Regions from separate parts of the Virgibacillus sp. JSM 102003 genome, predicted to be linked through region 1. Evidence: riboswitches for the same ligand, from Rfam matches in the RefSeq annotation. Region 1 holds a riboswitch; each other region holds the start of a gene.
What was found. Region 1 has a riboswitch for S-adenosylmethionine ahead of ACE1TG_RS17315 (hypothetical protein). Riboswitches for the same ligand answer to the same signal wherever they lie in the genome.
Positions count from the first base shown of each region.

Region 2: another riboswitch for S-adenosylmethionine. It lies ahead of metK (methionine adenosyltransferase); the one in region 1 lies ahead of ACE1TG_RS17315 (hypothetical protein).
Region 3: another riboswitch for S-adenosylmethionine. It lies ahead of ACE1TG_RS03050 (methionine biosynthesis PLP-dependent protein); the one in region 1 lies ahead of ACE1TG_RS17315 (hypothetical protein).
Region 4: another riboswitch for S-adenosylmethionine. It lies ahead of ACE1TG_RS19395 (PLP-dependent aspartate aminotransferase family protein); the one in region 1 lies ahead of ACE1TG_RS17315 (hypothetical protein).

Region 1 covers NZ_JBHFQH010000018.1:35,588-43,354, reverse strand. Annotated here, with positions in the region: gene ACE1TG_RS17340 (LytR/AlgR family response regulator transcription factor) at 1-418, shown strand, start outside; gene ACE1TG_RS17335 (DUF485 domain-containing protein) at 655-1,011, shown strand; gene ACE1TG_RS17330 (solute symporter family protein) at 1,011-2,549, shown strand; gene ACE1TG_RS17325 (PH domain-containing protein) at 2,700-3,314, opposite strand; gene ACE1TG_RS17320 (LysM peptidoglycan-binding domain-containing protein) at 3,445-4,158, shown strand; gene ACE1TG_RS17315 (hypothetical protein) at 4,271-4,501, opposite strand; SAM riboswitch class I at 4,835-4,936, opposite strand; gene ACE1TG_RS17310 (CBO0543 family protein) at 5,627-6,229, shown strand; gene ACE1TG_RS17305 (D-alanyl-D-alanine carboxypeptidase family protein) at 6,332-7,540, shown strand; gene coaW (type II pantothenate kinase) at 7,641-7,767, opposite strand, start outside.
Region 2 covers NZ_JBHFQH010000014.1:12,587-20,353, forward strand. Annotated here, with positions in the region: gene metK (methionine adenosyltransferase) at 293-1,492, opposite strand; SAM riboswitch class I at 1,668-1,774, opposite strand; gene pckA (phosphoenolpyruvate carboxykinase (ATP)) at 1,991-3,583, shown strand; gene ACE1TG_RS14875 (ABC transporter ATP-binding protein) at 3,930-4,730, shown strand; gene ACE1TG_RS14880 (ABC transporter permease) at 4,720-5,538, shown strand; gene ytkD (RNA deprotection pyrophosphohydrolase) at 5,921-6,409, opposite strand; gene ACE1TG_RS14890 (hypothetical protein) at 6,425-6,976, opposite strand; gene ACE1TG_RS14895 (hydrolase) at 7,104-7,424, opposite strand; gene ACE1TG_RS14900 (ABC transporter ATP-binding protein) at 7,534-7,767, opposite strand, start outside.
Region 3 covers NZ_JBHFQH010000002.1:114,376-122,142, reverse strand. Annotated here, with positions in the region: gene ACE1TG_RS03075 (hypothetical protein) at 1-217, opposite strand, end outside; gene ACE1TG_RS03070 (HAD family hydrolase) at 258-1,037, opposite strand; gene ACE1TG_RS03065 (YuzC family spore coat inner layer protein) at 1,136-1,492, shown strand; gene ACE1TG_RS03060 (alpha/beta hydrolase) at 1,619-2,170, opposite strand; gene ACE1TG_RS03055 (helix-turn-helix domain-containing protein) at 2,213-3,004, opposite strand; SAM riboswitch class I at 3,213-3,318, shown strand; gene ACE1TG_RS03050 (methionine biosynthesis PLP-dependent protein) at 3,393-4,514, shown strand; gene metC (cystathionine beta-lyase) at 4,511-5,704, shown strand; gene ACE1TG_RS03040 (coiled-coil domain-containing protein) at 5,657-6,712, opposite strand; gene ACE1TG_RS03035 (zinc ribbon domain-containing protein) at 6,738-7,295, opposite strand; gene ACE1TG_RS03030 (hypothetical protein) at 7,345-7,545, opposite strand; gene ACE1TG_RS03025 (DUF5316 domain-containing protein) at 7,605-7,767, opposite strand, start outside.
Region 4 covers NZ_JBHFQH010000027.1:18,521-26,287, forward strand. Annotated here, with positions in the region: gene ACE1TG_RS19395 (PLP-dependent aspartate aminotransferase family protein) at 4-1,764, opposite strand; SAM riboswitch class I at 1,862-1,979, opposite strand; gene rarD (EamA family transporter RarD) at 2,129-3,031, opposite strand; gene megL (methionine gamma-lyase) at 3,256-4,440, shown strand; gene ACE1TG_RS19410 (short-chain dehydrogenase) at 4,444-4,998, opposite strand; gene cls (cardiolipin synthase) at 5,096-6,538, shown strand; gene ACE1TG_RS19420 (acyl-CoA thioesterase) at 6,603-7,124, shown strand; gene ACE1TG_RS19425 (alanine/glycine:cation symporter family protein) at 7,283-7,767, shown strand, end outside.

The DNA.
Region 1 (7,767 bases):
AAAGACGATGAAGCGGGTCCGGAAACAAATAGCGAAAATGGATATGAACGAAGACAAGCCATTCCAGCTTGAAGTGAATTCCCCCGCAACAAAATTACTTGTTGATGACGGGGAAAGAATGGTTGTTTTGTCACCGGATTCCATCTATTACGCAGTTCCCTTCAAACGGTTGCTGGAAATCCATACAAATGATGAAGTGATCGAAAGCCGGATGACATTACAGGAATTGGAGGAAAAATTACACGGACTATCATTCTTTCGGACTCATCGAAGCTATTTAGTGAACTTAAATTATGTCCGGGAGATTACACCATGGTTTAATGGATCGAGTAATGTAACGCTTAATGATAAAAACGGTACGACATTACCTGTTAGTCGCTCGGCAAGAAAAGTACTTCTTGATGTATTTAAACAATAACCACTGATGAATGATATTAGACTATTCAGACTTAAAAAGATGCAATTGACACAATTTTACTCTCTGAAATACTCCATTCATTTATACTGGTTAGTAAGCGCTTTCAGATAGATGCGGAGGTGATTAAAGCCAGTTCATCAGTTGGCACGCTGTTCGTTGGAACATAATAACCAAAATCAGGAGAGGTTTCCACATGGCTGCCGAAACCTCTTTATTTACAGATGAGGAGTGTGATTATGAGTAATGTAAGCGACTATAAGGCAGATGATCAGACAGATGGCAAAATCGATTTTGTGAAAGTAGAGCAGAGTGAGAAGTTTCAACGTCTCATGAACGACAGGAAAAAGTTCATCATTCCTTTAACTATCTTTTTTCTTGTCTTTTATTTTTTACTTCCCGTTCTAACGTCCTATACAACCTTCCTGAATACACCCGCTATTGGTGATATTTCATGGGTTTGGCTATTTGCTTTTGCACAATTTGTTATGACATGGGTTCTATGTACTTTATATGTTAAAAAGGCAGCATCCTTTGACAGGCAAACAGATGAAATCATTAACGAACAGATCAACAACAAAGGAGGTAATGGCTGATGAATGCAACTGTCGTAATTCTTTTTCTTGCTATTGTCATACTAACTCTCATTATTACGTATTATGCCGCTAAACAAACCCAGTCAACTACTGACTTCTACACAGCTGGTGGCGGACTCAAAGGATGGCAAAATGGGGTTGCAATAGCAGGAGACTATTTATCGGCTGCCTCCTTCCTTGGAATTGCCGGCGCAATTGCATTATATGGCTTTGATGGATTCTTTTATAGTATCGGATTCCTTATTGCCTATTTGGTTGTTCTGTTTTTAGTGGCAGAACCGCTTCGAAATCTTGGAAAATATACACTTGCTGATATGCTAAAAGCACGGTTCGATGAGAAGAAAGTCAGGGGAGCTGCTGCACTTAATACGATAACAATCTCTATCTTCTATATGATTGCACAACTTGTCGGAGCAGGAGCCCTTATTCAGCTTTTATTTGACATCCCCTATTGGATAGCTGTTTTGATCGTTGGTGTGATGATGACCATTTATGTATTGTTTGGCGGAATGATCGCCACCAGTTGGGTTCAAATCGTAAAAGCCGTTCTTCTTATGGCTGGGATGGTCATTATTTCGTTCCTTGTTTTATTAAAGTTTAACTTTAACATTGTCGATATGTTCAATGATGTTAAAACGGTTACAAGTCATGGAGCAGATTATTTAAAGCCTGGTCTAAAGTATACTAATCCATTGGGAACCATTTCCCTAATGATTGCATTAGTACTTGGAACGGCTGGATTACCACATATACTTATGCGCTTCTTTACGGTTAAAGATGCTAAAACTGCACGAAGTTCTGTTATTACTGCAACATGGGTGATCGGTATTTTTTATGTACTGACTTTATTCCTTGGGTTTGGAGCAGCTGCATTTGTTGGTGAATCAGATATTCTTGCAGCAAACCCTGGCGGAAACATGGCAGCACCATTACTGGCAGAAGCATTGGGCGGTGAAATCCTTTTCGCTTTCATATCTGCAGTTGCCTTTGCGACAATTCTTGCAGTAGTTGCTGGTCTGGTTCTATCAGGTGCATCAGCATTTGCCCATGATTTATATGGACAAATTATCAAAAAAGGAAAAGCATCTGACCTGCAGCAAATGCGAGCAGCACGTTATGCTTCTCTGGCAGTATCTGTACTTGCAATTATCCTAGCATTGTTTGCTCAATATTTAAATGTGGCATTCCTTGTTTCGCTAGCCTTCTGTATTGCAGCAAGTGCAAACCTTCCAGTCATTCTTTATACGGTATACTGGAAGAAATTCAATACAACGGGGGCCGTCACAGCAATGTTAACCGGTTTGTTCTCAGCGCTGATCCTTGTGTCCATGAGCCCAAGTGTGTTTTCACCGGTAGAAGGTGCAGCATTATTTGTCGGGGATCCTATCTTCCCTATTTCAAATCCTGCACTTGTTTCAGTTCCACTAGGATTCCTTGGAGGCTACCTTGGTACTGTATTTTCTAAAGACGCAAGCGCGAAACGATACGCTGAAGTAAAAGTGAAAGCAAATACTGGATATCGGGAAACAGGAAGCTAAAAAGGGGTTATGAGCGACTGCCATTACGGTGGTCGCTCATTTTGTTTTATTGCGTTCCTTTTGACTTGCACTCTCATTCAAGCCAAAATTGTTAAGTTTATCGAAACAGAGAAAAGACTGAACAGTGCTCTGCACCATCCAGCCTTTAATCTAATTATTAATATACTTCTCAAAAACGTCACCAAAGTCTTTCTCATGATATTCTTCACGAACGGATTTCAACCAATCGAATCCAAACTCCGTCAACTCTTTATATTGTTCTGCAAGTTTCGTTTCAGATGTTCTTGAATTTTGAAGTACTGTTACAGCTTTATCTAAGCTTTCTCCGGCCATCTCTGTAATAATAGCATTTTCATGAGTTGTTTCAGCAATAAATAACAGGGCCTTATATAAATCTTTTAATTTATCAATTTCGTCTTTATGGACATCAATACTTAGTGGTTCTTTTCCTAACGTAAATTTGATTTCGATATCCAGATCGATTTTTCCTGCTGTCTCAAGGGATACATCTGAAATCTTGTATTGTGAGTATGGATAACGATTTAGTGTTCGTTTAGAAGAAGCAGCATTTTCACCATTTACATGAATTAGTGCCAGGTTAGTGAAGCAATACTCATCTGCTTTTGTCTTAATCAAGAAGTAAATTTTTTCATCATCTTCGTGTCGAACGTAATCATCCGCATCTGTCTTATCATAGTCCTCAGGGCCAATTATCCTGCCAATATCGGATAAGCCCAATGCATCTGATGCTAATTTTTTAAACATTCCCGTAACTCCCCTTCTTATAATTATTTTCTGAATTATTATACCATTAATAAGCTTCAATGACACGCACCCATTCCTCTTTCTGTGAATAGGCTGTTACGATATTCAAAACGAGGAGTGACCAACCAACATGAATAGCGAATTTTATTATACGATCCAGCCAGGTGATCATCTCGGACTACTGGCTGAACGATTCCGTACACCAGCAGAAAAAATTTTCAAAAATAACCCTGGAGTGGACCCGTACAATCTTCGGGTGGGTCAACGCCTGCTTATTCCTGCTTTAAGGCAGGATGATTGTATCAGTCAGGCTGAATTCGAATTTAGAAGTGATAATCGTAAGCTGTGGGAGGAGCATGTGGCTTGGACCAGAATGACAATTATCAGTTTGACCTTTAATCTGCCAGATGTGGAATTTGTTATCGCACGTCTTCTGCAAAATGCTACCGACATGGGTGATGCCATCAGACCCTACTATGGTGACCGTCTAGCTGATATATACGCTAATTTGATTAAAGAACATCTCATATTTGCCGCGGATCTTGTTAAAGCTGCAGTAGCAGGTGATCAAGAAGCAGCAATGACTGCTGAGCAAAAATGGTACGCTAATGCAGATGAGATTGCCAGGTTCTGGAGCAGTGTAAATCCTTATTTATCCGAGAAAGGTGTTAGAGATATGTTTTATCAGCACTTAGATTTAACAAAACAGGAAGCAGTATTTATGATAAATATGGATTACCAGAAAGATATTCAAATATATGATGAAATTGAAGAACAAGCTTTAGCAATGTCAGATGCCATATCAACTGCAGTAGTAAAACAATTTCCTGAACTATTTGCGTAGATTAGTTTGAGCAGGAGACATATGCCCCTACTCAGCTTATTTAACTAATGCTTGAAAAATCTCTATATGCAGCCTTACAGGACGTAAGAGTTCACACACTACTAAAAGTCATTTACTCACGGTTCCAGTCAGATTTCAGGGATTCTCTCTTCCCTTCTATACTCTCAACATTATACTCCATCAAAGGCTTAACAAATTTCTCATAACGTTCCTTTTTGAATCTCTCTAATTCCTCTGGCGTCATGTCCTTTATCACCTCTGACACATGACGCCCCGGGAGTTCATCAAACTCCTCCTTCGTCATCCATGTTACGTTGCCATTTTCGATAATGAAATGTTTCATTTTTAATTCCTCCTTTATAGAACAAAAGCGCAAGCGCCTGTTCAGCGCCGTTATGGACTGGACTGACCCGTGTGAGATAAAGGAAATACGAAGAGCGTAGCGATTCGATATTGACTTATCGATGACACGGGGAGGGAAGTCCACTAGGCGCTAGGCGCTGGCCGGTGAGAACGCCACGTCCTGTGGCGTCACCGGCACTAGTACGTCCTGTACGTCGGATCTGGACGTGGCTGATTCGGAAGTCCAATTATTCACAGGTTTTAAATTTTATAATTTCCTATATAATATTAAAAAACCCCTTCATGCGTTGGATGCATAAAGGGGTTTTCTACCGATTTATCACTCAAAGCATGGGCTTTGCTGGTGGGAGCACCTTACTTTTGCAGGTTGCTGTGACGTCATTGAGCCAGTTCTCTCGGTCACTCTTGATAGCTATTCAATTACATAAAGTATATATGCGTTTTTACGATATTTCAATGAATAATCGCCAGCACATTAATTCACCGCTGTTGGTTACACTAACATAAAGGCTGTTTTCTAAAAATTTATGCTTTAACAAGTAGTATATTATAACGTATTTGATATAAAATGCGAATTAACTTACCGTGTTTCGCTTCCATCTTTTATAAGATGACTGCTATGACACTGCTTCAGAAATACACTACGCGCACCTTAGAGAAACGCTTCAGCCTCCTCACGAGCAAAAAGCGCTCAGTACGCAGGGTCTTCAGACTGTTCCATCGACGAACAGGACGTGACCGTATTTTTAGCCGATGACCCATAGGAGTCTCGCATTTTTCCGCAGGTTGGAATAGTTTTCTAATTAAGCGAGAAGAATAGATTAGTCATACAAGGAAACGCACTCACATTTATATTAATTTTGCCATTAAGCGCAGGCAATGCACGTAGACTCCTGTGGAAAACGAGCCTAAGAGCCCCGCAGTGAGCGGTCTTGGCGAACGAGGAGGCTCGTGGGGAGTCCACGGAAAGCGAAGTGTATTGCCGAATCGATTGCCTTGCACATCTCAAATTCACTATGTCGCATTTTATATCAACTGCTAAGATTAAACAGCAACAAAACATACGAAAAAAGCCAATAGTAAAAACAGGATTGTGGTGACGTTAATGGTTTGGTTAATCATTCAAAATCTTGTCCCTCTCAACGTATTAATATTAAATGCTATTTCGCTGTCCCAATTAATTGAAGCCCACAGGGAATTCAGCGACTTACTAAAAGAATACTGGCAACAGAATGTATACTTAACACCTAAATGGTGGTTCTTGGTTATGCTTAGTATACTGCCCGCGATTATCTGGTGGATGTTAGTTAATAAGAAGAGAATTATTGAAATTACAGCATTCGGACTATTCTATGGTGTTGCTGCAATTATTCTTGATTCTATTGGAAGCAACGCCTTAGCGTGGACTTATCCTTATATCCTTTCACCATATTTACGTCCGCAGTTATACCCATATGATGTTGGTGTTGTGATCATTTCATTTATGCTTTGTTATCAGCTGTGGAGTGACAATTTTAAAAAGTTCTTTATGTTTTCAGGTCTGCTGGCTGCTTTTTTGGCCTTTGTAGCTGAACCGATTATGGTATGGTTAGGCCTTTACAAAGCAATCTACTGGAAACACATATATTCATTCCCAATTTATTGGCTATTAAGCTTAATATGCTGGGGTATTATTACGTATTTTAAAAAAATGGAACAGGAGAGTTAAATTCTTATTTCTTCTGTTTATTTTTTATGGAAAGAATGAATGTTTTAGTTTTTTATATCGTCTAATAAGTAAGGAGTAAAAAAAGCAATAGGAGAGGTTCATATGTCTAACAAAAAAGAGTTTCTAGTAATTATGATATCCTTGCTATGTCTATTTCTAACAGCCTGTAGTCAAGGGAATTCTCCTGAGTCTGCAAATGAACAGGATGAATCTAATCAGAAAGAAGTAACTGACGATAATGAAAAATCGGATAAAGACCCAAAAGATAACAAATCTGATAAGGAAAAAAAGGATAAACAAGATAAAAATAAACCATCTTCTGATCAGAAAAATAATGAATCAAAGGATAAACAGGATAATTCTTCCGATAAACAGAAAGTTGAAGATGATGGCAGCGCTGAAGAAAAAATCCTGCCTATCGGAACATTATCATATGGAGATAATGGGGAAAAAGTTAGTATGATGCAGGAGGCTCTAAACCGGTTAGGTTATTCACTGGAAGTTGATGGCGATTTAGGATGGACTACTGTTTGGGCGATAAAAGATTTTCAAGGTCAAGTATCTGCCTTGAAGATTGACGGTATATACGGAGAGCAAACACGTGAATATATACTAAAAGCAATAGATGGTAACCTAGAAGTAAATCCGGGCACTGGTCTAGAGAAGAATAACGATACGGAAGAAAATCAAAATGATAATGAAAATAATCAAAACAACAATAAAGAAAATAGTAACGTAGTATCCAACCCATCAAGTATTCTTGCTTTGGTTAATAAAAATAACAAATTACCAGCAGACTATGTTCCAAATAATCTAGTCAATCCAAATGTAAGGTTTCCATTTACAGAAGACTTACCAAAAAAACAAATGCGACAAGTTGCTGCTAATGCACTTGAAAATATGTTTAATGCTGGAGATAAGGCGGGGGTTGACCTTTTTGCACAGTCCGGTTATCGTTCATACGATAGGCAAGAAGCAATTTTCGCAGCAAATGCTCGTGAGCACGGACGAAAAGCAGCAAATCAATTCAGTGCACAAGCCGGGGAAAGCGAGCATCAAACAGGTCTGACAATGGATGTCACAAGCGCTGATATCAATTACCGCCTTAATACAAATTTCGCCAATACCGATGAAGGGCAATGGGTTAAAAAACATGCTAGTGAGTATGGTTTTATCATTCGCTATCCAAAGGGTAAAACAAGTATCACCGGCTACCAATATGAACCTTGGCACCTTCGTTACGTCGGTGAAAAAGCCGCTAAATACATTGACAGCAATAATATTACGCTGGAACAATATCTCGGTAATTAATAAAGGTAGTTTACAAAGAGCTTGGACGCGGATCCAAGCTCTTTTTTTTAGCAATTAAGGCACACTCACCTTCATACGAATGCCACGTTCCCTTATTTAATTAGTCAAGTGATAACAAAGCCCCAACAGCACCGCTGTATTCCCCGTTTTTCAGAAACACTGGCTCTTTTCCTGCCAGTCTAGTGTATTCTTTAATAATATCCCGCAAAAGTGGATTTGACCGGAGT
Region 2 (7,767 bases), on a different contig from region 1:
TTACACCCTCATTTTTCATTATTTTTGAGCAATTAACGGAATGAGGATCCGTTTCATACCCTTTGGGACGGCTTTTCACCCATTTAGCGGAACGGGGATCCGCCACGAAAATTTTATCGGTCCCTCATTCCGCTATTGATTGCACGCATATAATGTACAATGGTATTTAAGGGAATAAAACTCAATAAACATTATTATATCTTCAAAAAAGGGGTGCCAAACGCTATACGATTTGCACCCCAAAATACTACTCTACTCTCCCGAAATGATCCGTTAACATGAGCAATACCTATTATTTTTTTACTAAAGCTTGTAATTCTTCTACTTTATCTGTTTTTTCCCAAGGGAAAAGTATGTCTGTTCTGCCAAAATGCCCGTATGCTGCAGTGTTTCTAAATATTGGGCGCTGTAAATCAAGCATTCGAATAATACCAGCTGGGCGCAAATCAAATAATTTGCGTACCGCCGCAACCAAAGCCTCTTCACTTACAGCACCGGTTCCAAATGTATCAATTGCGATGGATACCGGTTCAGCAACACCGATTGCGTATGCTACTTGTACCTCGCACGTTTTAGCAAGGTCCGCTGCTACAATGTTTTTGGCTACATAACGAGCTGCATATGCGCCGGAACGATCTACCTTAGTGGAGTCCTTCCCACTGAAAGCACCTCCGCCATGGCGTGCATAGCCTCCATATGTGTCGACAATTATTTTACGGCCTGTCAAGCCTGCATCCCCTTGTGGACCACCAATAACAAAGCGACCTGTCGGGTTAATGAAATATTTTGTTGTTTCGTCCAGCAGATTCGCTGGTACAACGGGACGAATTACATGTTCAATCAAATCTTTCTCTATTTGTTCTGAAGCCATATCCTGATGATGCTGCGTTGAAATAACAATCGTATCTACTTTTACAGGATTATCATGTTCATCATACTCAACAGTCACCTGTGTCTTGCCATCGGGACGAAGGTAATCCAATATATTCTCTTTACGCGCATCTGCTAACCGTTTTGCCAATTTATGTGCCAGTGAAATTGCTAAAGGCATTAATTCCTCTGTTTCATTACAGGCAAAACCAAACATAAGCCCTTGGTCACCCGCTCCAATTGAAGCGATTTCCTCATCACTCATTTTACCTTGACGAGATTCTAAAGCATTGTCCACTCCACCAGCAATATCTGCAGATTGTTCATCGATTGCTGTGAGTACTGCACAGGTATCAGCATCAAAACCGAATTTTGCCCGTGTATACCCGATATCTTTAATTGTTTGACGTACAATAGCAGGAATATCTACATATGTAGAAGTAGTAATCTCTCCTGACACTAAGACTAATCCTGTTGTCACAGTTGTTTCACATGCAACACGTGCATTAGGATCACTTGATAAAATTTCATCTAAAATTGCATCTGATATCTGGTCACAAATTTTATCTGGATGTCCTTCCGTTACAGATTCAGATGTAAATAACCGACGATTCGAAGCCATATGGCTAAATCCTCCCCTAAGCTTATGGTACGGAACTCTATCTTTTCAGTATATGCTCAGCTTTAAAATATGTTTTAGTTAGAAAACCAGGCTAATACAGCAAGAATTTAAACTATCTTCACTGTAAACAAAAAACCTTTCCTGCATTCATGAGGAAAGGAATTGTGGCCTTTCGCTCTTATTGTTCAAGGATATATCCTTGCACCAGATTAGCACCTTTTCACTAATGTGACGGTTGCCGGGCTTCATAGGGTCTGTCCCTCCACCAACTCTGAATAAGAGAGTGTCCGTTCGACAATTATCGTATCGAAATAGCCTTGTGATGTCAACTATTTCTGGTTATATACACGATTGCCACTAAAAATTCATATAAATAATCATGTTATTAGTATGGACTATTTTAATTAATGTGTTATACTAATAATCAGATTTAGATAATCAGATAATTGAACGTTATCGCCTTTCCATACAAATCCATCAAAAAGGTAGGTATTACAAATGAAGACGGTGGAACAATCACTATTTATAAAAGATTTACTTTCGCACAATAATTTACAAAAAAACCTTGCTGTACCTAAGTTGGTTGAAAAGATTTTATCACGTAAAGAAGGTACTCTGACTGCAACTGGAGCTGTTTGTGCAACTACCGGTGAATATACTGGCCGTTCTCCCAAAGACAAATTCATTGTACGTGACGATAGTTGTGAAGAAATTATTGATTGGGGTCCAGTGAATCAAGCAATAGATGAAGAATCATTCGAAAGACTTTATGAAAAGGTTATCACCTATTTGAAGAACAAGGAAGAGCTTTTTCAATTCAAAGGATATGCTGGTGCTGATGAAAAATACCGCCTGCCGATTGAGGTTATAAACGAATATGCATGGCATAATTTATTCGCTCGCCAATTATTCATTACGCCGACAGATGAAGAATTAAAGACCCATCAATCCGAATTCACTGTTGTGTCTGCTCCTACATACAAGGCAGATCCAGAGGTGGATGGGACAAATTCTGAAACGTTTATCCTGATATCGTTTAAAAAACGAATCATTCTAATTGGTGGTACTGAGTATGCTGGTGAAATCAAGAAATCCATTTTCTCGATAATGAACTACCTATTGCCGCAACGTGACATTTTATCCATGCACTGCTCAGCGAATGTTGGCCAGGAAGGTGATGTTGCATTGTTCTTCGGTCTATCCGGAACAGGTAAAACTACATTATCTGCTGATCCATACCGCCGTTTAATTGGCGATGATGAACATGGTTGGAGTCCAAATGGTGTTTTCAACATTGAAGGTGGCTGCTACGCAAAATGTATCAACCTTTCTCAGGATAAAGAACCACAAATTTACAATGCCATCCGTTTTGGTTCCGTACTTGAAAATGTGATTCTTGAAGAGGATTCATGCATTCCTGATTATGACAACACATCATTAACTGAAAACACAAGAGCAGCATATCCACTTGAAAATATTGATAATATTACTTCACCAAGTATTGCTGGTCACCCTAACACAATAATTTTTCTAACAGCTGATGCATCTGGGACATTACCGCCAATAAGCAAGTTAACAAAAGAACAGGCGATGTATCACTTTTTAAGTGGATACACGAGCAAACTGGCTGGAACAGAACGTGGCGTAACAGAGCCACAAGCAACATTTTCAGCTTGTTTTGGCTCCCCGTTTCTCCCATTAGCTCCATCAACATATGCAAAAATGCTTGGCGACAAAATAGACCATTATAACGCTAATGTATTTTTGGTTAACACCGGTTGGACTGGTGGATCCTATGGAATTGGAAAACGTATGAAACTGTCATACACAAGAGCAATGATACACGCTGCGTTGGAAGGTGAACTCAATACAGTTGAAACAACCCACGATGATGTTTTTGGACTTAAAATTCCAATGCATGTACCTGGAGTACCTGATGAAGTACTTGTACCAAAGAAGACCTGGGAAGATAAAGCAGCGTATGATATGGAAGCAAAAGCACTTGCAACGAAATTTCATGAAAACTTTAAGAAATTTAAATTAGCAAGTACCGATATTAAGGAAGCAGGTCCTTTATACCGATCTGTATAACTATAGTTTCCTCATCCCAAAAGGATTTTAATATATGAAGGAAAAACATTGCCAGCACATGCTGACAACCGTTCTCGATTTTTCGAGAGCGGTTTTTTTCTTGGCAATTAAGGTAGTAAAATATCCTGACACAAGAACCCTCTTAACGAGAAGCCAACTAATATACCCTCATAATTACATAGGCATTCACACATTTTTAGTAAAAGACATAAGCTATGATGACAAAATACACCCTGGTATTTGAATTAATTTTAATAAAACTTGTGTGTTTTATTAGCACTCCCAAATTGAAAACCAGCCATAGAATAGCTGAAGTTACATGTTATTCAACTAAGGAGGGAAGCCCATGACATTTCTTACCTTAGATCGCGTTTCACACCATTACTTTTCAAATAAAAATTATACAAAAACCCTCAATAATATCTCTTTTTCCGTTAGGGAGGGGGAAATTGTTACCCTTTTAGGCCCTAGTAACTGTGGAAAGTCAACAATACTTTCAATAATTGCGGGAATTATGAGGCAAACCACAGGAGATGTGTTACTCCAGCAGCAGCCAATCAATAAATCTGATCCGACAATTGGCTATATGTTGCAACAGGATTACTTATTTCCTTGGAAAACAATAATAGACAACATTCTTATTGGACCTAAGATTAGTAAAAATCAAACACCAGCAATAAAAGAAAAAGCAATAAATCTATTGAAAGAAGCCGGATTTACAAATGAAACGCATGTAAAACCAAACTCCTTGCCAGACGGAATGCGTAAGCATGTTGCCTTAATTCGGTCACTAATAACTGATCCAAAAATTCTATTATTAGATGAACCATTGACTGCTCTCGACTATCAAACTAAGCTAAAGCTGGAAGAATTAATGTTACGATTACTTAAAAAGTACAACAAAACAACTATACTGGTAACCCATAACATTAGTGAAGCTATCGCTATGAGTGACCGTATAATCCTGTTGGACGCTAATACCAGGTCAATTGGAAAAACTTTTGAAGTCCCTTTGGAATTACGAAATGAAGCACCCTTTTCGGTGCGAAGACATCCGAAATACCAGTTACTATTCGAGAAAATCTGGGAAGAAATAGAACCAGACACGCCCGGAACAAAGATAGTGGGACATGAAAATGATGTTTGATTTAGATAATCAACTATATAGAGATTATAAAAACCAAGTAAACCATGAGAGAAAAATCATCTTCTTGTGGCAATTAATTATACTTGTCGCCTTTATTGCACTTTGGGAAATAGCCAGTAGAATGGATTGGATAAATCCGTTGATATTTAGTTTTCCTTCTGAAATCTTCAGCATATTACTTAATAAATTTTCAGATGGAACAGTAATCTCCCACTTACAGATTACATTATTTGAAACAGTATTGAGTTTATTAATAGGAACCGTCGCAGGGATTATATTCGCCGCTGTTTTATGGTCATCATTGCGACTTTCCAGAATAATGAATCCCTTCTTAATTGTATTATATGCAATGCCAAAGGTTACCTTTATCCCCATCATTATCGTCGCACTAGGACCTCACTATGTATCTGCAATCGCTATGGGCGCAATCATTTCTGCAACCATTACCACACTTGTTATATATACTGCATTTCGCGAGGTTGACCCAAACTATGAAAGAGTGTTAATAAGTTTTGGTGCGAATAAAAGACAGGTCTTTAGAGAAGCCGTTCTCCCGGCATCCTTACCTGCAATATTTTCAATTGTGAAAGTAAATATAGGTTTATCGTGGGTAGGGGTTATTGTTGGAGAGTTCCTGATTTCAAAAGAAGGATTAGGGTATTTAATCATTAGGGGCTATCAAGGGTTTGACTTTCCACTCGTTATATCCATTTTGGTCGTAATTGCCCTGTGCGCAGTACTCATGTACAAAATTGCAGAATATATAGAGAAATGGTTTATTAAAACACAAGCTAAAAATCGCCTGTAATAGTAACGGGTTCGGTTCTGAATTACTAAATATAAAAAAGTAAAAGAAATGGAGGTCCAATTCGTAAATGAATTGGTACCTCCTTTTATTGATATAAAGTATTTGATGTAGATTTAGCAACCAAATTATCAATACAATGTAGTTCAATATGCTTCGTCCACTGGTGCCCACTGATTTGACAGATCCTCATTCCGCTATCCACCCGTTTCAACCTTACAGCACGACTTTTTTTCCATTTAGAGGAATCACGAACCACCTCACTGGTTTGTGTGATTCAGATTCAGCTCCTTTGAATTCCTCATCCCTGCTGCTACGTCTTTAATACATCCCTTTATTGATGTTTATACTCCAAAACCCAATTTGTTACTGTAATGGGCGATTTTTAGTTTTTCTCTCTTTTTATAAACTCCATACAATAAGATAATACGCCATCCTTCATAATAAAACTATACATTTTATTCTGCCTGACATTCTCTGGAACCTCTTTTAACATAACAGGCCCTTCTGTTTCATAGTAGGTCTCTTGAGGAATTAATTCTTTGATTTCAGCAAAGTAGACATTTTTAATAATGTTACCGCCTTTACCTGCAACATAATATTGGCCAATGTACCTTATTGAATCAATAGTTCCTCCGGTTTCTTCCATAACCTCCCGTACAGCTGCTTCCTGTGCGGTTTCACCCTTTTCTACTTTCCCTCCTGGAAATTCTAATCCACGATCCTTATGTCTGGTTAGCAGCCAATCATTTCTAAATTTACAAATTACCCATACATGTTTCGGTTTTTTTGAAAAAGGATGGTCATCAAATGACAGCTTTACTTCATTATGGTAATAATCTTTGAATGTATACATTATTTCAACTGCTTTCATATTCGATTAATAACATTAATAGTTGATGTCTGTTATCTTCCATTTATCATGATAAGTGAATTCAATTTCCACCGTAAATGCACCATATAAATCTGATTTATTCTCCTGTATAACTTTAACTACGTTATCTTCCCTACGTATCATATCATAGTCATTTTTTTCATTAAACCATGGAGGGGTCTCAGTTGGTTTTATATATAATCCATTTGTCTTATTTTGATAATAATAATCAACATATTTAATCGCCACATTTTTAGTCGTTACTTTTTCAAACTCCTCCAGCAACTCGTTTTTCGTATTATAATTGACTACTTTGTTATTACTGTCAATATCCTGTACAAGTGTTTGCATAAACTGATTTGTCAGGGAAACTATCTGGTCATGAGTTAGCTCTTTTTCAGGACTTTCCTTTTTTATGTCACTTACCCCGGAATTTTCATGGTTATTACTAGATTCAACTGCGGATGCAGTTTTACCTTCAGTTGTTTGAATCATAAAAAATAATGGCAAAATAATAATACAACTGATAATCCTTTTTAAATAACTGCGATGTACGTTTTTATTCATATTTATCGCTCCCTTCGTATTTATGTAGAAGCTCGTTCTGATTATACTATTCCTTTTATCCAGGAGGTATAAACTTTTTGTTTAAAAAAATAGGAATAAGAGGGTTACTCTTATTCCGTTTACCAAATTACGTGTGTCCGTCTGAAAGAACACCCATACTGTCTATATGTTTTTTTGTTGTCTCATCACCTAAGTCATAGATCATCTGAAATGCTCCTGTCATGCCTAAGTCATAATCATCGTTTGAACCATCATTATGATATGGCATAATTGGTACATGGGCTCGAAAAAATGAACGATAATCAGCATTATACATGTCATCCATTTTATCACGTAAGACTCGCACCTCATCTTCTGTTGCATGAATGACAAACTCTTCATTATTATCATATTTTATTTGAGATATTTCCTGGCTTCCTAAATTAATATAAAATTTCTTTTTTTCCATACAGCACCTCCTGCTAATAATTTGCCTCAAAAGCAGAAGATAAATGTATAAATAAAATAAAAAACCCATCAATCTGCGAAGACTAATGGGCTACTCTACAATTTTTTATTCAATTAATTGCTGATTGTGACGCTCCTGCTCCATTAGCATAAATACATCGACCTCTTCCATGTGGGATACACATTGGTGTACCAAACATAGGGTCAAATGTCACATCACACTTCATTTGAAAAACTTCGTGAACTAGTTTACATGTAACAATTTCTTCTGGTTTGCCTTGAGCAAAAACCTGTTTATCTCTGATTGCCACTATATGATGTGCATAACGGCAGGCAAGGTTTAA
Region 3 (7,767 bases), on a different contig from region 1:
GCATGTTAAATCTCAGTTTTATATTTTTTTGTGATTTGATATCGTTAGAACATTCCTCTAAAAAAGATTTCAAACTCGAATCAAGATCCCTAATGTTATATACAGAGGAATCCCAAGTATTAAAAATATCATCATAATTCTCTAAATTAATTTCAATTATATAGTCACCTGAATGCGGATCAATTGTGTAAAACTGGTCCAAGAACCTATTCGACATAACTGCTTAATCCTCCAGTTTGTACTTCATTATCCCTGATTCACCGTTCCAGCAACGGCAATAGCTCTGTCAAGGTTTCAATCTCATATGTTGGCTTCACTTCATTACATTCTTTGTCATGACGGTTAATCCAGACGGAATCTATGCCAGCTCGCTCGGCACCAAGGATATCTGTACTTAAATTATCCCCAACCATCAATACCTCATCCTTCTGTACAGCAAGAAGCTTAAGCGCATGTTCAAAGATTGCTGGATTTGGTTTCCCTTTTCCAAAAGCCCCAGAGACAACTATCTGCTCAAAATACGTCATGAGTTGTGGCGTGATGTTAAGCTTCGTCTGTTGTAATTCAGGGGACCCATTCGTTAGCAGCAGCAACTGATACTTCCCTTTTAACTGATCAAGTACTGCAAAACTATCCTCATATACAAACGCATTTTTCTTGCGCATCGCAGGAAAAGTTTCTGCCAGCTGATAACCGAAATCTGAATCATCAACTCCTAAATCATGCAGTCCTCTCGTCCAAGCTTCTTTCCGATATTCAGGAACAATTTCTTTCAACTTGCGAAAAGATTCCCCTTCATCCCGAAAATCACCCCATAGTCCTTCAAACGGATTAATGCCAATCATCTTTGTAAAAGCATATGTATCATAGGATGCATACAATTTCCGTGCATTTTCACGCACTTTCGCTTCAAGCTTAACAGGGTCAATATCATATGTTTGCTTTGCCAATTCACAAGTAGCCTTAAATGCCTCTTTTACACTTTTTTTGTCCCAAAGCAAGGTATCATCAAGATCAAATAAGAGTGCTTTAATCATTTCATCAGCGTCCTTTCCGTAAATCCCGTTCATTCCCATAAACAATTTTTTATGCATATAATTAAATGGGTGTATTTTACAAGGAGGGATTATTTTTTATGTATTACGTCAATTATCCAGGTTATTACCCCAATTCCACTTCCTGGCCAGATCGCGAGCAATATCCACCAGTTGACGCCAACCTATTATATCAATCAGCAAATGAAACGAAAAAGCTCATGGATGACGCGAGTATTGTTCTTAATAAACTTGCAGAATCACACGAATTTGATGCAGAACTAATGTATGCAGCACAGGTCGCTGATACTGCAAAGGTTGAGCGATTAATTCACTCTACAGGTATTAAGTCAGAAGTTGATATTCATTACAACCCCGATGGACTACGGCTGATACTTATATCACAGGTTGCAAATACAGATTGTTGTAAACTGCAAATTGCATTACGCTGGCGCTAGATTCGATAAACAACTATGTAGGTTTATAAAACTTATCATAGCGATAAGTCTTAATAGCGCTTATACTTAATCATAACTACCAAAAATAAAAATTATCCCATCTATATTTACCCTTAATTTTACAATCTACAGTCCTTTAATATCATTCACAAGTTCAGGCAATCCACTATGAAATAAATGCCCCTTGTTTTCAATTGCACGTGGAGCTGCTGTTAAAAATTCTTCCGTATATTCCTTAAAATGATCGAATGAAACTACTTCATCGTCGCGACTATGGTAAAAAAACACTTGTGATATTGGAGGAAGCTTTGCAGCAAAATTTTCAGACAGCGCAAATTCTTCACTCTCCCAAAAACCATTTTTACCCCAGTAAGGTGCTGCAACACTATGTAAACTGGATATCTTAAGATGGCAATCTTCTTCAGATAGATATTTTAGTAATACCGATCCACCCAAAGAATGCCCGATCAAAATAACTTCACCTTCTAATGACGCAAACTCTTTGCTAAGCCGCTCCTTCCATCTTGTATATTCCGGGTTTTCCGGATTAGGCATTTCAGGAATTATCAAATTATATTCTGCATTTAGATTATCTTGCAAATACACTATTAAATCAAAGCTTCCTTCGTGCTCCCCTTGTGGTCCAGCACTATGAATGAATAGTATTTGTTTTGTCATTGCACTCCTCCTTATAAAATCCTAGTTAAGATTAAGAGATTGCTAATTCTTTAATACTCGATTCAGAAAATTATTCATTAAGAGAGGGATCGACACTAGGATCGGTGGATCATCAAGTTGTGGTTCACGAAGTGTCACATGTTGATGCGGAACAATTGTGTGTCTCTTAACAATTATCGGTGCCTTTAATCTGGCGCGTAATGTTGAGTACGGGAGCAGTATATCCCTTGCCTGCATTTCCCAGGATACAGATGTAGCCATTAAGTAATACGTGCCAGGTTTGACCCCAGTAAAACAAAAAGTACCCAATGAAGAAAGTAGCGTCCCATATAAAGGAAGCCCTTCTGGAATTGGTTTTGCAAATAAGCCAATTAAAATAACCCCTTCAAAAGGAGCATCCGCATGAACGGTCCCCTCGACCTTTACGTGTGTATTTGAGGTTAATAGTAAGCTGTCAGTCCAATCATTTAGCCTCTTTAACCTGCTTAATCGATAGTCTGCATGAACCGTTGAATTCCGAAATTCAGCAGGTGTTACACCTACCCGTTCCGTAAATCTAGTTGTAAAGGTTCCCAAGCTTTGTTGTCCAACCTCCATTCCTATATCACGAACACTTAAATTCGTACGTAACAGTAAATCTTTTGCCCTTTGCAGACGGAGGGAAGAAACATAATAATGTGGCGGAAGACCTGTTTTTTGCTTAAATATACGGGAAAAATGATACGGGCTATAAGCTACGTATTTAGCCAAATGAGAAAGGGGCAGGGGCTCTTGGATATTTTCACGGATGTACTCAATCACTGCATCAATTTCTACAGCATATTGGTCAGTCATTGTCTCTACACCTCCGTGTTAATTATTCTATTTTCATATAAAAATTCCTTCTCTATTTTCGAAAATATGTATTTAATTACTTCATGATATCTTTCTAAAAGAAAAACAGAAATAGCTGGACAAACCAAATAAATTATAATTTTCTATTGCATTATCCAATCGTTTGTATTAAAGTAAGAAAAATCAAGTAAATAAAAATCACATATATTTCTTATCAAGAGAGACGGAGGGATTGGCCCTGTGATGTCTCAGCAACCCGCCATAACTGGTCCGGTGCTAAATCCAAAAGGTAACACGTTACCTGAAGATGAGAAGATTGTTTGCGCTATTAGGGACCTTCTTCTTATCTGGAGGGTCCCTAATTTTTTTCATGAAAAGGATGATTACTATGTCAGATAAAAGTATCCAAACCAACTTAGCACAACTTGGCAATAATAGTGATAAAACAACAGGTGCAGTTAATCCGCCGATCTATTTATCAACTGCATTCCAGCATGAAGGAATTGGCAAATCCACTGGTTACGACTATACGCGTACGAAAAATCCGACGCGAGCTATCCTGGAAGAAGGGATTGCAAAACTAGAAGCCGGTGATAGCGGCTATGCCTGCAGTTCCGGAATGGCAGCTATTCAGTTAGTTCTTTCCCTCTTCCGTTCCGGTGATGAAATCATTGTTCCTGAGGACATTTATGGTGGTACATACCGTTTACTTCAGCATTACGATGATGTCTATGATATAAAGACAACCTATTCAGAGTTTGAGGATGTTGCCGTGACAGAGAAATTAATTACACCAAAAACGAGAGCATTATTCATTGAAACCCCAACAAACCCGTTAATGCAGGAAATCGATATCACGGCATATGCAGCACTAGCACAGAAACACGACCTGTTACTCATTGTTGACAACACATTCCTAACTCCTTATTTCCAGCAGCCGCTCGAACTAGGCGCTGATATCGTCGTTCATAGTGCTACAAAATTTATTGGCGGACACAATGATGTTCTCGCAGGTCTAGTCGCTGCAAAAGGAGAGGCAATTTGCGAAAAACTTGCAACTATCCATAATGCTTCAGGTGCAGTCCTGTCTCCATTTGATTCATGGCTTATTATTAGAGGCCTCAAAACACTTGCTCTAAGGATGAAGCAGCACGATGAAAATGCACGGAAAATAGTTGATTATTTAGCAAACGAACCAGGAGTTACTGACGTATTGTATCCGGGTAAAGGCGGCATGCTTTCATTCCGCCTCAAGAAAGCAGATTGGGTTGAACCTTTTTTAGAAAACCTTGAATTAATTACTTTTGCAGAAAGCCTTGGCGGGGTTGAAAGTTTCATTACGTATCCTGCGACACAGACCCATGCAGAGATACCGGAAGAAGAACGAACACTCCGTGGAATCGATAACCGGTTATTACGGTTTTCTGTTGGCATTGAACAAGCGGAGGATCTGATTGCCGATTTGAATCAAGTACTCTCATCATTGAAAAAGGAGGAGGCCAAGAAATGAGTAGTAACAAGAATCAATTAGAAACAGAATTAATTCATGCTCCATCAAATTCGGACGTTGAACAGAAAACAGGTGCAGTGAATGTGCCGATTTATCTGTCATCAACCTATCATCAGGAATCCTTTGATGCGTTTGGACCATTTGATTATAGCCGCTCAGGAAATCCGACAAGACAAGCGCTGGAAGAAAAAATAGCGCAATTAGAGGAAGGTGCCCGCGGCTTAGCATTTGCTTCTGGAATGTCTGCCATCTCGTCAGCCTTTATGCTGCTTTCCGCTGGTGACCATGTTCTAGTATCATCGGATGTGTACGGCGGTACTTACCGATTTGTAACCGAAGTACTAACCAAATTTAAAATTGATCACACGTTTGTAGATATGACAAACCTAACTGAGGTTAACGATGCAATTAAACCGAATACAAAAGTAATCTATATCGAAACACCGTCAAACCCATGTTTAAACATTACTGACATTAAGGGTATTGTTAAAATTGCCAAAGCGAATGACTGCCTAACTTTTCTCGACAACACTTTCATGACACCACTTTACCAGAAGCCAATTAACCTTGGTGTTGATATTGTGCTCCATAGTGCAACCAAGTTTTTGTCTGGCCATAGTGATATTATTGCAGGTCTAGCTGTTACAAACACAGAAGAGCTTGGAGATAGATTGGCCTTTATTCAAAATTCCTTCGGCTCCATACTAGGCGCTCAGGATTCCTATTTGTTAATTCAAGGCATCAAAACGTTAGGCTCCCGGCTTAAGCAATCATCTGAATCAGCACTGAAAATAGCTGCCTATTTAACTAATCATCCATTAATTAAGAACGTATTTTATCCAGGATTACCGAATCATCCAGGACATGACCTACACAACAGACAATCTAATGGTTCAGGAGCAGTCCTTTCATTCGAAATAGAAGGTTCAGTTATAGCGAAAACATTTGTCGAACAAATTCGACTGCCAGTATTCGCTGTAAGTCTTGGAGCAGTAGAAACTATTCTGTCGTATCCGGCAACAATGTCTCATGCTGCAATGCCAAAGCAAGAAAGAGAAAAACGAGGGATCACCGATGGATTATTCCGGTATTCAGTCGGACTTGAACATGTCGATGACTTAATCGCAGACCTGGATCATGCATTACAAGCCGCTTCTCAACAAGTAAAGAATCCACATGTAGTCGGATAAAATTTGTGCTGCTCGCTCGAGTTTCCGTGCTGCTCGCTCGAGTTCCAGTGCTGCTCGCTCGAGTTCCAGTACTGCTCGCTCGTGTTTCCGTGCTCCTCGCTCGAGTTTCCGTGCTCCTCGCTCGAGTTTCCGTGCTGCTCGCTCGAGTTCCAGTACTGCTCGCTCGAGTTCCAGTGCTGCTCGCTCGAGTTTCCGTGCTCCTCGCTCGAGTTCCGGTGCTGCTCGCTCGAGTTTCCGTGCTCCTCGCTCGAGTTTCCGTGCTCCTCGCTCGAGTTTCCGTACTCCTCGCTCGAGTTTCCGTACTCCTCGCTCGAGTTCCAGTACTGCTCGCTCGAGTTTCAGTGCTCCTCGCTCGTGTTTCCGTGCTCCTCGCTCGAGTTCCGGTGCTGCTCGCTCGAGTTTCCGTGCTGCTCGCTCGAGTTCCGGTGCTGCTCGCTCGAGTTCCAGTGCTGCTCGCTCGAGTTTCCGTGCTGCTCGCTCGAGTTTCCGTGCTCCTCGCTCGAGTTTCCGTGCTCCTCGCTCGAGTTTCCGTGCTGCTCGCTCGAGTTTCCGTGCTCCTCGCTCGAGTTTCCGTGCTCCTCGCTCGAGTTTCCGTGCTCCTCGCTCGAGTTTCCGTGCTGCTCGCTCGAGTTCCAGTGCTGCTCGCTCGAGTTTCCGTGCTGCTCGCTCGAGTTTCCAGTGCTCCTCGCTCGAGTTCCAGTGCTCCTCGCTCGAGTTCCAGTGCTCCTCGCTCGAGTTCCAGTGCTCCTCGCTCGAGTTTCCGTGCTGCTCGCTCGAGTTTCCGTGCTGCTCGCTCGAGTTTCCGTGCTCCTCGCTCGAGTTCCAGTGCTCCTCGCTCGAGTTCCAGTGCTCCTCGCTCGAGTTTCCGTGCTGCTCGCTCGAGTTTCCATGCTCCTCGCTCGAGTTTCCGTGCTCCTCGCTCGAGTTCCAGTGCTCCTCGCTCGAGTTCCAGTGCTCCTCGCTCGAGTTCCAGTGCTCCTCGCTCGAGTTTCCGTGCTGCTCGCTCATTCTTTACCAAAAAAATTGCGCCTATTTAATAAAAGTCCTCCCCACTAACCTTCGAAACAGCTTTACAAAACTTCGCCCACTTTTTTGGATAATGGTTACTGCCAATCTTAATTTCACAATGTGTATCATATTCGACAGTTAACCGCCAATAGGAACCGTCCAAAACACCATTATGGTTATACTCCTCCGCCCAGTTAACAAAATCACATTTATACAATTCAGTTAGCAGCCATTCAATACTTTCCTCACTTATTGTGGCAATCTGATCAAATTCGTTAAACTCACCGAACATAAGCGCTTTTCGAACTCGCCTGCTCCTAAGGTCAATCCTCAACCTTTGACCAGAACCATAATCCATATACCCACCACTTTGTATATCAATAACCTGAATCCGATTATAAACTTGTCGCCCTCTGTACTTCTTCCATTCATGACCGCAATCCTTGCAATGATATTTTGCATTACCTATAGTAATCGGCTGTAATGGTGCAGGATCCGTATGCTTGTATTCCTGGCTAATGTCATATGTATTTTTCGACTTACATTTCGGACAAACTGGTGAAACAACCCAGTAATTACTCATAGAACTCTCTCCTCAACCTTTACTTACATGTTAAACGCCTGTATACGGATTATTTTTTATGCTTATGGAAAAACTTTTGTGTCAAAAATCCTGCATTAAAAACCGATAGAATCATAGCGAAATAAAAAAGTCGCTTATTAAACAGAGTTATTCCTTCACCACTAAATTCAATAAAAGAAAATGAAGTAATCAGAAAACCTATCGCAACTGCTATTGATATGATAAATTGCCCCTTCAAAGACTTAACCATAGTAACCTCCATATGTACCCCACATATTATAAAAAAACGGCCGACCTTACAGTGGTCGACTAGAAACCTAGTATGATTAAAATGATTAATAAGCTAAAGTTGGGGACACCAATTATTAGTAATTTGGTAACCCATTTGTTTTTGTCCTGTCTGTCTTTTTTGGTCCCGGTATGATAATTAGCTCTGTTTCTGTCACCATCAACAAAAGCTCCTGTTAACAAA
Region 4 (7,767 bases), on a different contig from region 1:
TACTTAAGCTTCTACAAGCACACTTCCAGAGCCATTCCCTCGAATACGAACCGCTTCCTGGTAAATGTTTTTATCTGTAATAACAGAAATTCCGGCAGCTTTTGCGTGTTTCACTGTTTCATCTGTATTTTTTGGATTTTCAACCCAAAGAATTTTACCGTTCTTATTAATAAATTGCTCAATAGTTTCTGGTGCTAGCGTTTTGTCATAGGACAGAACGGCATCAATCTCAAGTGGCACATTATCTAACTTCTCATATGTTTGTTCATTTAATATTTCCTTTTCCGACGAACTAATCGGTACAATTTGGAATCCTAACTGCTGTAATTGTTTCGTACTTTTATAAAAAGAACTCGTTTGATCTTCCAGCCCGCTAACTGCAACTGCCTTTTGGCGAATACCACCGTCTTTACGGTCAAAAGGTGAAGATAAGAGCCATTTGACTGCATCTTCCTCTGTTGCCTGGAATGTTTTTGCTTCACCGGTAGCATTAGCAATTGCCTGGTCTAAATCAACTAATATATCATTGGTTGATTCAAGTCCAATAGAAAGTCTGACTAACTCTTTTGTAACACCACTTTTAACCAGGTCTTCTTCGCCTAATTGCTGGTGTGTAGTTGATGCTGGGTGGATGATTAACGACTTCGCATCACCGACATTGGCAACATGTGACCAGAGTGTAACACCGTCAATCAACTTCCTGCCTGCATCACGGCCACCCTTTATCCCAAACGTTATGATCGATCCATAGCCATTCTGTAAATATTTATTGGCTAATTCATGTGATGGATGATCTCGTAACCCAGGATAATTAACCCACTCGACTGCTGGGTGTTTCTGTAAATATGCTGCAACTTCTTCGGCGTTTTTGTTATGGCGCTCAACGCGTAAGTGCAATGTTTCCAGACCTTGTAAAAACAGGAATGCATTCTGCGGACTTAGGCAGGCGCCTATATCACGCAGCAGCTGTACGCGCAGTTTGGTTGCGAATGCTGCTGGCCCAATATCGACATAGCGAAGGCCGTTGTAACTCTCGTCAGGTTCAGTAAAGACTGGGAATTTACCATTTCCCCAATTGAACCTGCCACCATCAACGACAACGCCGCCAATAGTTGTACCATGACCGCCGATCCACTTAGTAGCTGAATGTACAACAATATCTGCTCCCCATGTCAGTGGCTTCGTATTGTAAGGAGTCGCAAATGTATTGTCAATGATTAATGGAACTCCGTTGTCATGGGCAATTCCTGCAATTTTTTCAACGTCCAGCACATTTAGACTTGGATTTGTAATAATCTCTCCGAAAATAGCTTTCGTTTTATCGGTAATTGCAGTACGAATACTCTCTGGATCGGTTCCATCAACAAATTTTACGTCGATTCCGTAACGAGGGAGCGTGTTAGCGAACAGATTATACGTTCCACCGTATAGGTTGCTGTCAGCAATAATCTCATCACCACTGCTTGCAAGATTCAAGATGGCCAATGTAATGGCGGACATTCCAGAGGAAGTTGCAACTGCGGCCACACCATCTTCCAGTAATGCGATTCGCTGTTCGAATGCATCAACTGTCGGATTCATGATTCGTGTATAAATATTACCTGGTTCTTGCAGTCCGAAAAGATTTTGTGCATGTTCGGTGTCCCGAAAAACGTAGGAAGTAGTTTGATAGATAGGTACCGCACGTGATCCGGTTGTTGGATCTGGTTCTTGACCTCCGTGAAGTAACTGTGTTTCCTGGTTGTGAAGATGAAAATTTGACATGATAAATTCCTCCTTTAGATTTTACTGTTTTCTGGAGGGAGAGGAGATAATAAAAAGCCCTCTTCCTAAGAAGAGGGCGTAATATGTAACGATCCTCCCCTTATCTTCCAGATCATGCTTGACCTGTAGGATTTAGCACCTTACTAAGCATTCGAAACGCTTTTAAGGTTGCCGGGTTTCACAGGGCCTATTCCCTCCACCACTCTCGATAAGAGATGTAACTTTATTGGCAGTTAAGAAAGTATAAATCCTTTCTTACTGCATAAGTGCAACTAAGGCTTGGCGATAAGCCAAGGTTTCTAAAGTTATTGAACATTATATATGCAGGAATGATTGTACGTCAAGTGAATTCTGAAAATTAATTCTAATTTTTCTCTCTAAGCCGACCTGAGCTGCGATGTGCAGAAGACATGTAAATAAAGAGTGCTATCCAGATTAGTGCGAACGATATAAAGTGCGCCAGAGAAAAAGTTTCCTGATATACAAATACACCTAATATAAGCATGATAGTCGGTGCAATATACTGCAGGAACCCTACCATTGATAAGGGAATTTTTTTCGCCCCGCTTGCAAACAATAACAGCGGAATCGCAGTAACAACACCAGCACCAAACAGTAATAACCCAAAACTTGTAACCATTGAATCAACAGCTAATGAACTGCCAGGAACAGATAGAAGATAAATAAGTGCAATAGGAGTTACAATCATTGTCTCGATGGTTAAACCGAACATTGCACCGACATCTACCGTTTTTTTGAGCAATCCGTAAATTGCAAAACTAAATGCCAGCAACAGTGATACCCACGGAAAGACACCATAACTGATTGTCAGATTAATCACACCGATTGCAGCCAGCAGAAATGATAGCATCTGTCCACGTGTCAGGGTTTCTTTTAGCACAATCATCCCTAATAAAATACTTACAAGCGGATTTATGTAATAACCAAGGCTTGCCTGAATTACATGTTCATTGTTAACCGCCCATATAAAGGTAAGCCAATTGATGCTAATGGCAATTGATGCGAATGTAATCCCGGTCAATTTTTTTCTGTCGTTTAAAATAATTTTGCATTCTTTCAGGAAGAGGTTCCATTTTTGCACAACTATAACCACTATAATCATAAAAATAAATGACCATAATATACGATGTGCTAATATTTCATCAGGTGGAACCCGGTCTATCAGTTTCCAATAAGCAGGAAGAAAACCCCATAATAAATAGGCGCCTGCTGCATATATAATTCCAATCTTATTGTCCTGATTCATTTTAAAACCTCATTTCTGCGATGTGTCCAGATTCCGAGTAACACTACTGAATCAAGCGACATGCATACTACTAAACTAAGTAAACCAATTCTAGATTTTCTTTCTGAAAAAAGCAATAACTCTGCTTTTAACATTTTCTTAGTAAACGCTTTCAAAAAGCTGGCAAATACAATATGATAGTAGTATATGAGATTACAAGATTATTTATTTGGGGGGACTTACTAATGGCAAAAAAACATAAACACTTTGAAACATCGGTTATTCATGAAGGGTACGACTCCAAGGACATGCTGGGCAGCCTTGCAACACCTTTGTTTCAGACATCAACTTACACATTCGAGACAGCAGAGCAAGGAGAACGACGCTTTGCGGGTGAGGAAGAGGGTTATATTTACTCAAGATTGGGCAATCCGACTGTAAGTGTATTAGAAGAAAGAATTGCAGCTTTGGAGAACGGCGAACGGGGGCTTGCTTTTGGATCAGGAATGGCAGCTGTATCTGCTGTTTTGATTGCATTGACAAAGGCAAATGACCATGTGTTGTGTTCATCAGGACTGTATGGCTGTACATTTGGGTTACTTGCAATGATGGAAAAGAAATATAATATTTCACATGATTTTTCAGCAATGGAAACAAAAGAGGAAATTCGTTCATTAATAAAGCCGGAAACGACATGTATTTATGTCGAAACGCCAATCAATCCGACAATGAAGTTAATTGATCTTGAAATGGTTGCTGAAGTGGCACATGAAAAAGGGATTCCGGTAGTTGTCGATAATACATTTTCATCACCATATTTACAACGACCACTTGAGTTAGGGTGTGATGTTGTACTCCATAGTGCAACAAAATATATTGGTGGCCATGGAGATGTAGTAGCAGGGCTTGCCGTTGGAAAAAAAGACTTTTTGGATGAAGTTGCAATGACAACCTTAAAAGATATCGGTGGGATAATGTCACCACTGGATGCGTGGTTGTTACTAAGAGGGCTTAAGACACTGCCAATCAGGATTGACCGCCATTGTGATAATGCCGAAAAGATATTTGAAAAATTGCGTAATCATCCTAAGGTTGCACGTGTTTTATATCCGAATGATGAAAGTCATCCGGATTATCCGATTCGTCAAAAGCAAATGAAGCGGGGCGGAGGTTTAATTTCATTTGAAATAGATGGGACAAAACAGGTCGCACAACGAATGCTGAATAACCTGAAGTTCCTAAAAATTGCTGTCAGTCTTGGTGATGCGGAGACATTAATTCAGCATCCGTCGACCATGACACATGCCGTTGTACCAGAAGAGTCCCGTCTTGAAATGGGGATAACAGACCAGCTTATTCGGTTATCCGCAGGTCTTGAAGCCTGGGAGGATATATGGACAGATCTGGAACAAGCGCTGAATAGTCTTTAGTTATTATGGGCGCATGTCCCATGGTTCCAGTGTCCCGACAATGGTCTCATTATTATCGGTAGTGATAGCATGAATGACACCGTCTGAAATTTCATTATGCGTAAGCCAGCGGGAAAGGTTATTTTCTAAAATAAATCCTAAATAGACGCGTCTGTACAAGCAATTTTCTGGTACAGGCGTGTTTTCTTTTTCAAAAAAACGGGCACTGCCCTGTATATGAATTAATCGCCAATCAGTACTTAAATCCTGTTTGCTTATCATATCCTTAATTAAAGGAAGGGCTTGTGGAGCTGTCGAATGAATCCAGCTGACCACAATGTCAGGTATACCATTTGACTCAAACAAATTGGATAGTTCGTTTGATAAATTAGTACTGTTTTGATAATCAACAGAAATTCCATGAAGGTTTTCTGGCTGTGTAGCCTCTTGTTCAAGTTTTTTAAGTTTAGTTTGGTCCCGTCCGATAACATATACATGATATTCTTGTTCAATGAGCCAATGACATACATCCTTCAGCATGCCAGTACCTCCAACAACTAATGCGTATCGATTTTTCATTTTCCTCCCCCTTTATATATATACTAGGCTAACGCATTAACGAAATTTATGCTATATTAAAGGGTAACGTAACTGCTTGGTAAGGAGAGATACACACGTGAGTTTTCTATCTGTTTTCTTTGGTTTTATACTTTTCTTTAATATTGCACTGGCATTAGCGATTATCTTTCTGGAACGAAAAGATCCAAGCTCGACATGGGCATGGTTAATGGTACTGCTTTTCATCCCAATTGCTGGGTTTATTTTGTATTTAGTTTTCGGTAAGAGATTAAGCTCCCAGCGAATTTTCACATGGGATACAAAGAGTAAATTGGGTGTAAAAAAGGCTGTACAGCAGCAGTTGCGTGCTATTGAAGGAAATAATTTTGACTTCAAGCATAAAGAATTAGTCGAGTATAAGGATTTATATTACCTGCATTTACGGAATAACGATGCCCTTTTTACACAAGATAATAGTGTGAAAATATATACAGATGGTGAAGAGAAATTTACTGCATTGCTTGAGGATTTGGAGAAAGCGAAGGATCATATCCATTTGCTTTACTATATAATTCGCCATGATCAATTAGGAAAAAGAATTGCCGATGTTTTAATCAGAAAGGCAAGTCAGGGTGTTGAAGTACGTGCATTGTATGATGATATGGGATCGAGAGGGATCAGTAAAAAGTTTCTCAACCGTATGCGTAAAGCAGGGGTTCAGGTTGAATCATTTTTTCCGCCAAAGATACCCAAAGTTAACTTGAAAATAAATTATCGTAATCACCGGAAACTAGCAATTATCGATGGTACAGTTGGTTATATTGGCGGGTTTAACATTGGTGATGAATACCTTGGCCATAACAAAAAGTTTGGTTACTGGCGTGATACGCATTTACGTATCAGTGGTGATGCTGTGCCAAACATGCAGACACGCTTTATTTTGGATTGGAATCAGGCATCACGTAACGATATTATGTATGAAGACCGTTATTTTGAAGCAGAAAGTGACGGGGATGTTGGGGTGCAAATCGTCTCAAGTGGTCCGGATTCTGATTGGGAGCAAATTAAAAACGGATATATTAAAATGATTATGACAGCAAAAGAATATGTTTACATACAAACACCATATTTCATTCCGGATGAAAGTCTTAGGGATGCATTACGAATTGCCGTATTATCAGGTGTTGACGTAAAAATAATGATTCCGAATAAACCGGACCATCCATTTGTCTACTGGGCAACACTTTCCTACATTGGTGATTTGCTGAATGCGGGTGCAGATGTTTATATTTATCAGCATGGGTTTCTTCATGCAAAAACGATCGTTGTTGATGGAAAGATAGCTTCTGTCGGTACCGCAAATATTGATGTGAGAAGTTTTCGGTTAAATTTTGAAGTTAATGCATTTTTGTATGATAAGGGTCTGGCGGAAAGATTAGTAGAAGCATTTCACGATGATGTTGCACGTTCAACGATAATGACGAGGAAACTATACGCCAAACGCTCATTAGGAATCCGTTTTAAAGAATCGGTTTCTAGATTACTTTCCCCCATACTGTAAAGAGTACATCGAGCAACAATGGGGAAATATAAATTAAGACTACTTTTAGTTGGGAGAGATTTAAATGGAACGTAAAGCATGCTCATATTCGTTAGCAGTGAAAACATCGCACGTTTTACCGCCAGATACGAATACACATGGTACATTGTTCGGCGGTAAATTAATGGCACATATTGATGATGTAGCCGCAATCTCTGCTGGACGACATGCAAGAAAACCGGTAGTTACCGCGTCAACCGATTCAGTAGACTTCCTGGCGCCTGTTAAAGAGGGGGACACTGTCTGCGTAGAAGCATTTGTTACCTGGACGCATAATACATCAATGGAGGTGTTTGTGAAGGCTGTGACAGAAGATCTGCTGACTGGTGACAGAAAAGTATGCACAACAGCATTCATGACATTTGTAGCCGTTGATGATAATGGAAAGCCAACACCAATTCCTTCCGTTTATCCTGTAACAAGTCAGCAGGAAAATTTACATGAATCTGCACCTGTTCGTGCAGAAAGACGAAAAGAACGCAGGAAGCATTCAAAAGAGGTTGCATCTACTTTTGGTACAGATTTTCCTTGGAACCAAGCGGATTAGGGAATATTTCCCATTGAGATTAAATTTGAATTTAAGTTATAATAATTATTTACAAGGAGCCATTTTTACTGGCTTCTATTATTTTTTTAATGAAAGATTACAAACCTTGTTATTGGGGAATAACCCTATAAATATGGTTTGAAAGGGGAACAAGCATCATGGAACTCTTTGAGAAACTACTTGGAATAGCAAACGAAGCGATGTGGACATATATCTTAATAGCAGCCTTAATTGGGCTTGGGCTTTGGTTCACGATTAAAACAAGATTTGTTCAATTTCGTTATTTGCCAGAAATGTTCCGCGTATTATTTGATAAACGAACTATTAGTGCTTCAGGAAAAAAGGGTACATCATCGTTTCAGGCATTTGCAATAAGTGCTGCATCACGCGTTGGTACCGGAAATCTTGCTGGAGTTGCGTCAGCGGTTGCAGTGGGAGGCCCAGGTGCTATTTTCTGGATGTGGCTGATTGCGCTGTTAGGCTCAGCTACAGCATTTGTAGAAAGTACACTTGCACAAGTTTATAAAGTTCCAGAGGCTAATCAATATCGCGGCGGGCCCGCATATTATATGGAAAAAGGGCTAAATAAGCGCTGGCTTGGAATAGTGTTTGCAATCACCATTACATTTACATATGGGCTTGT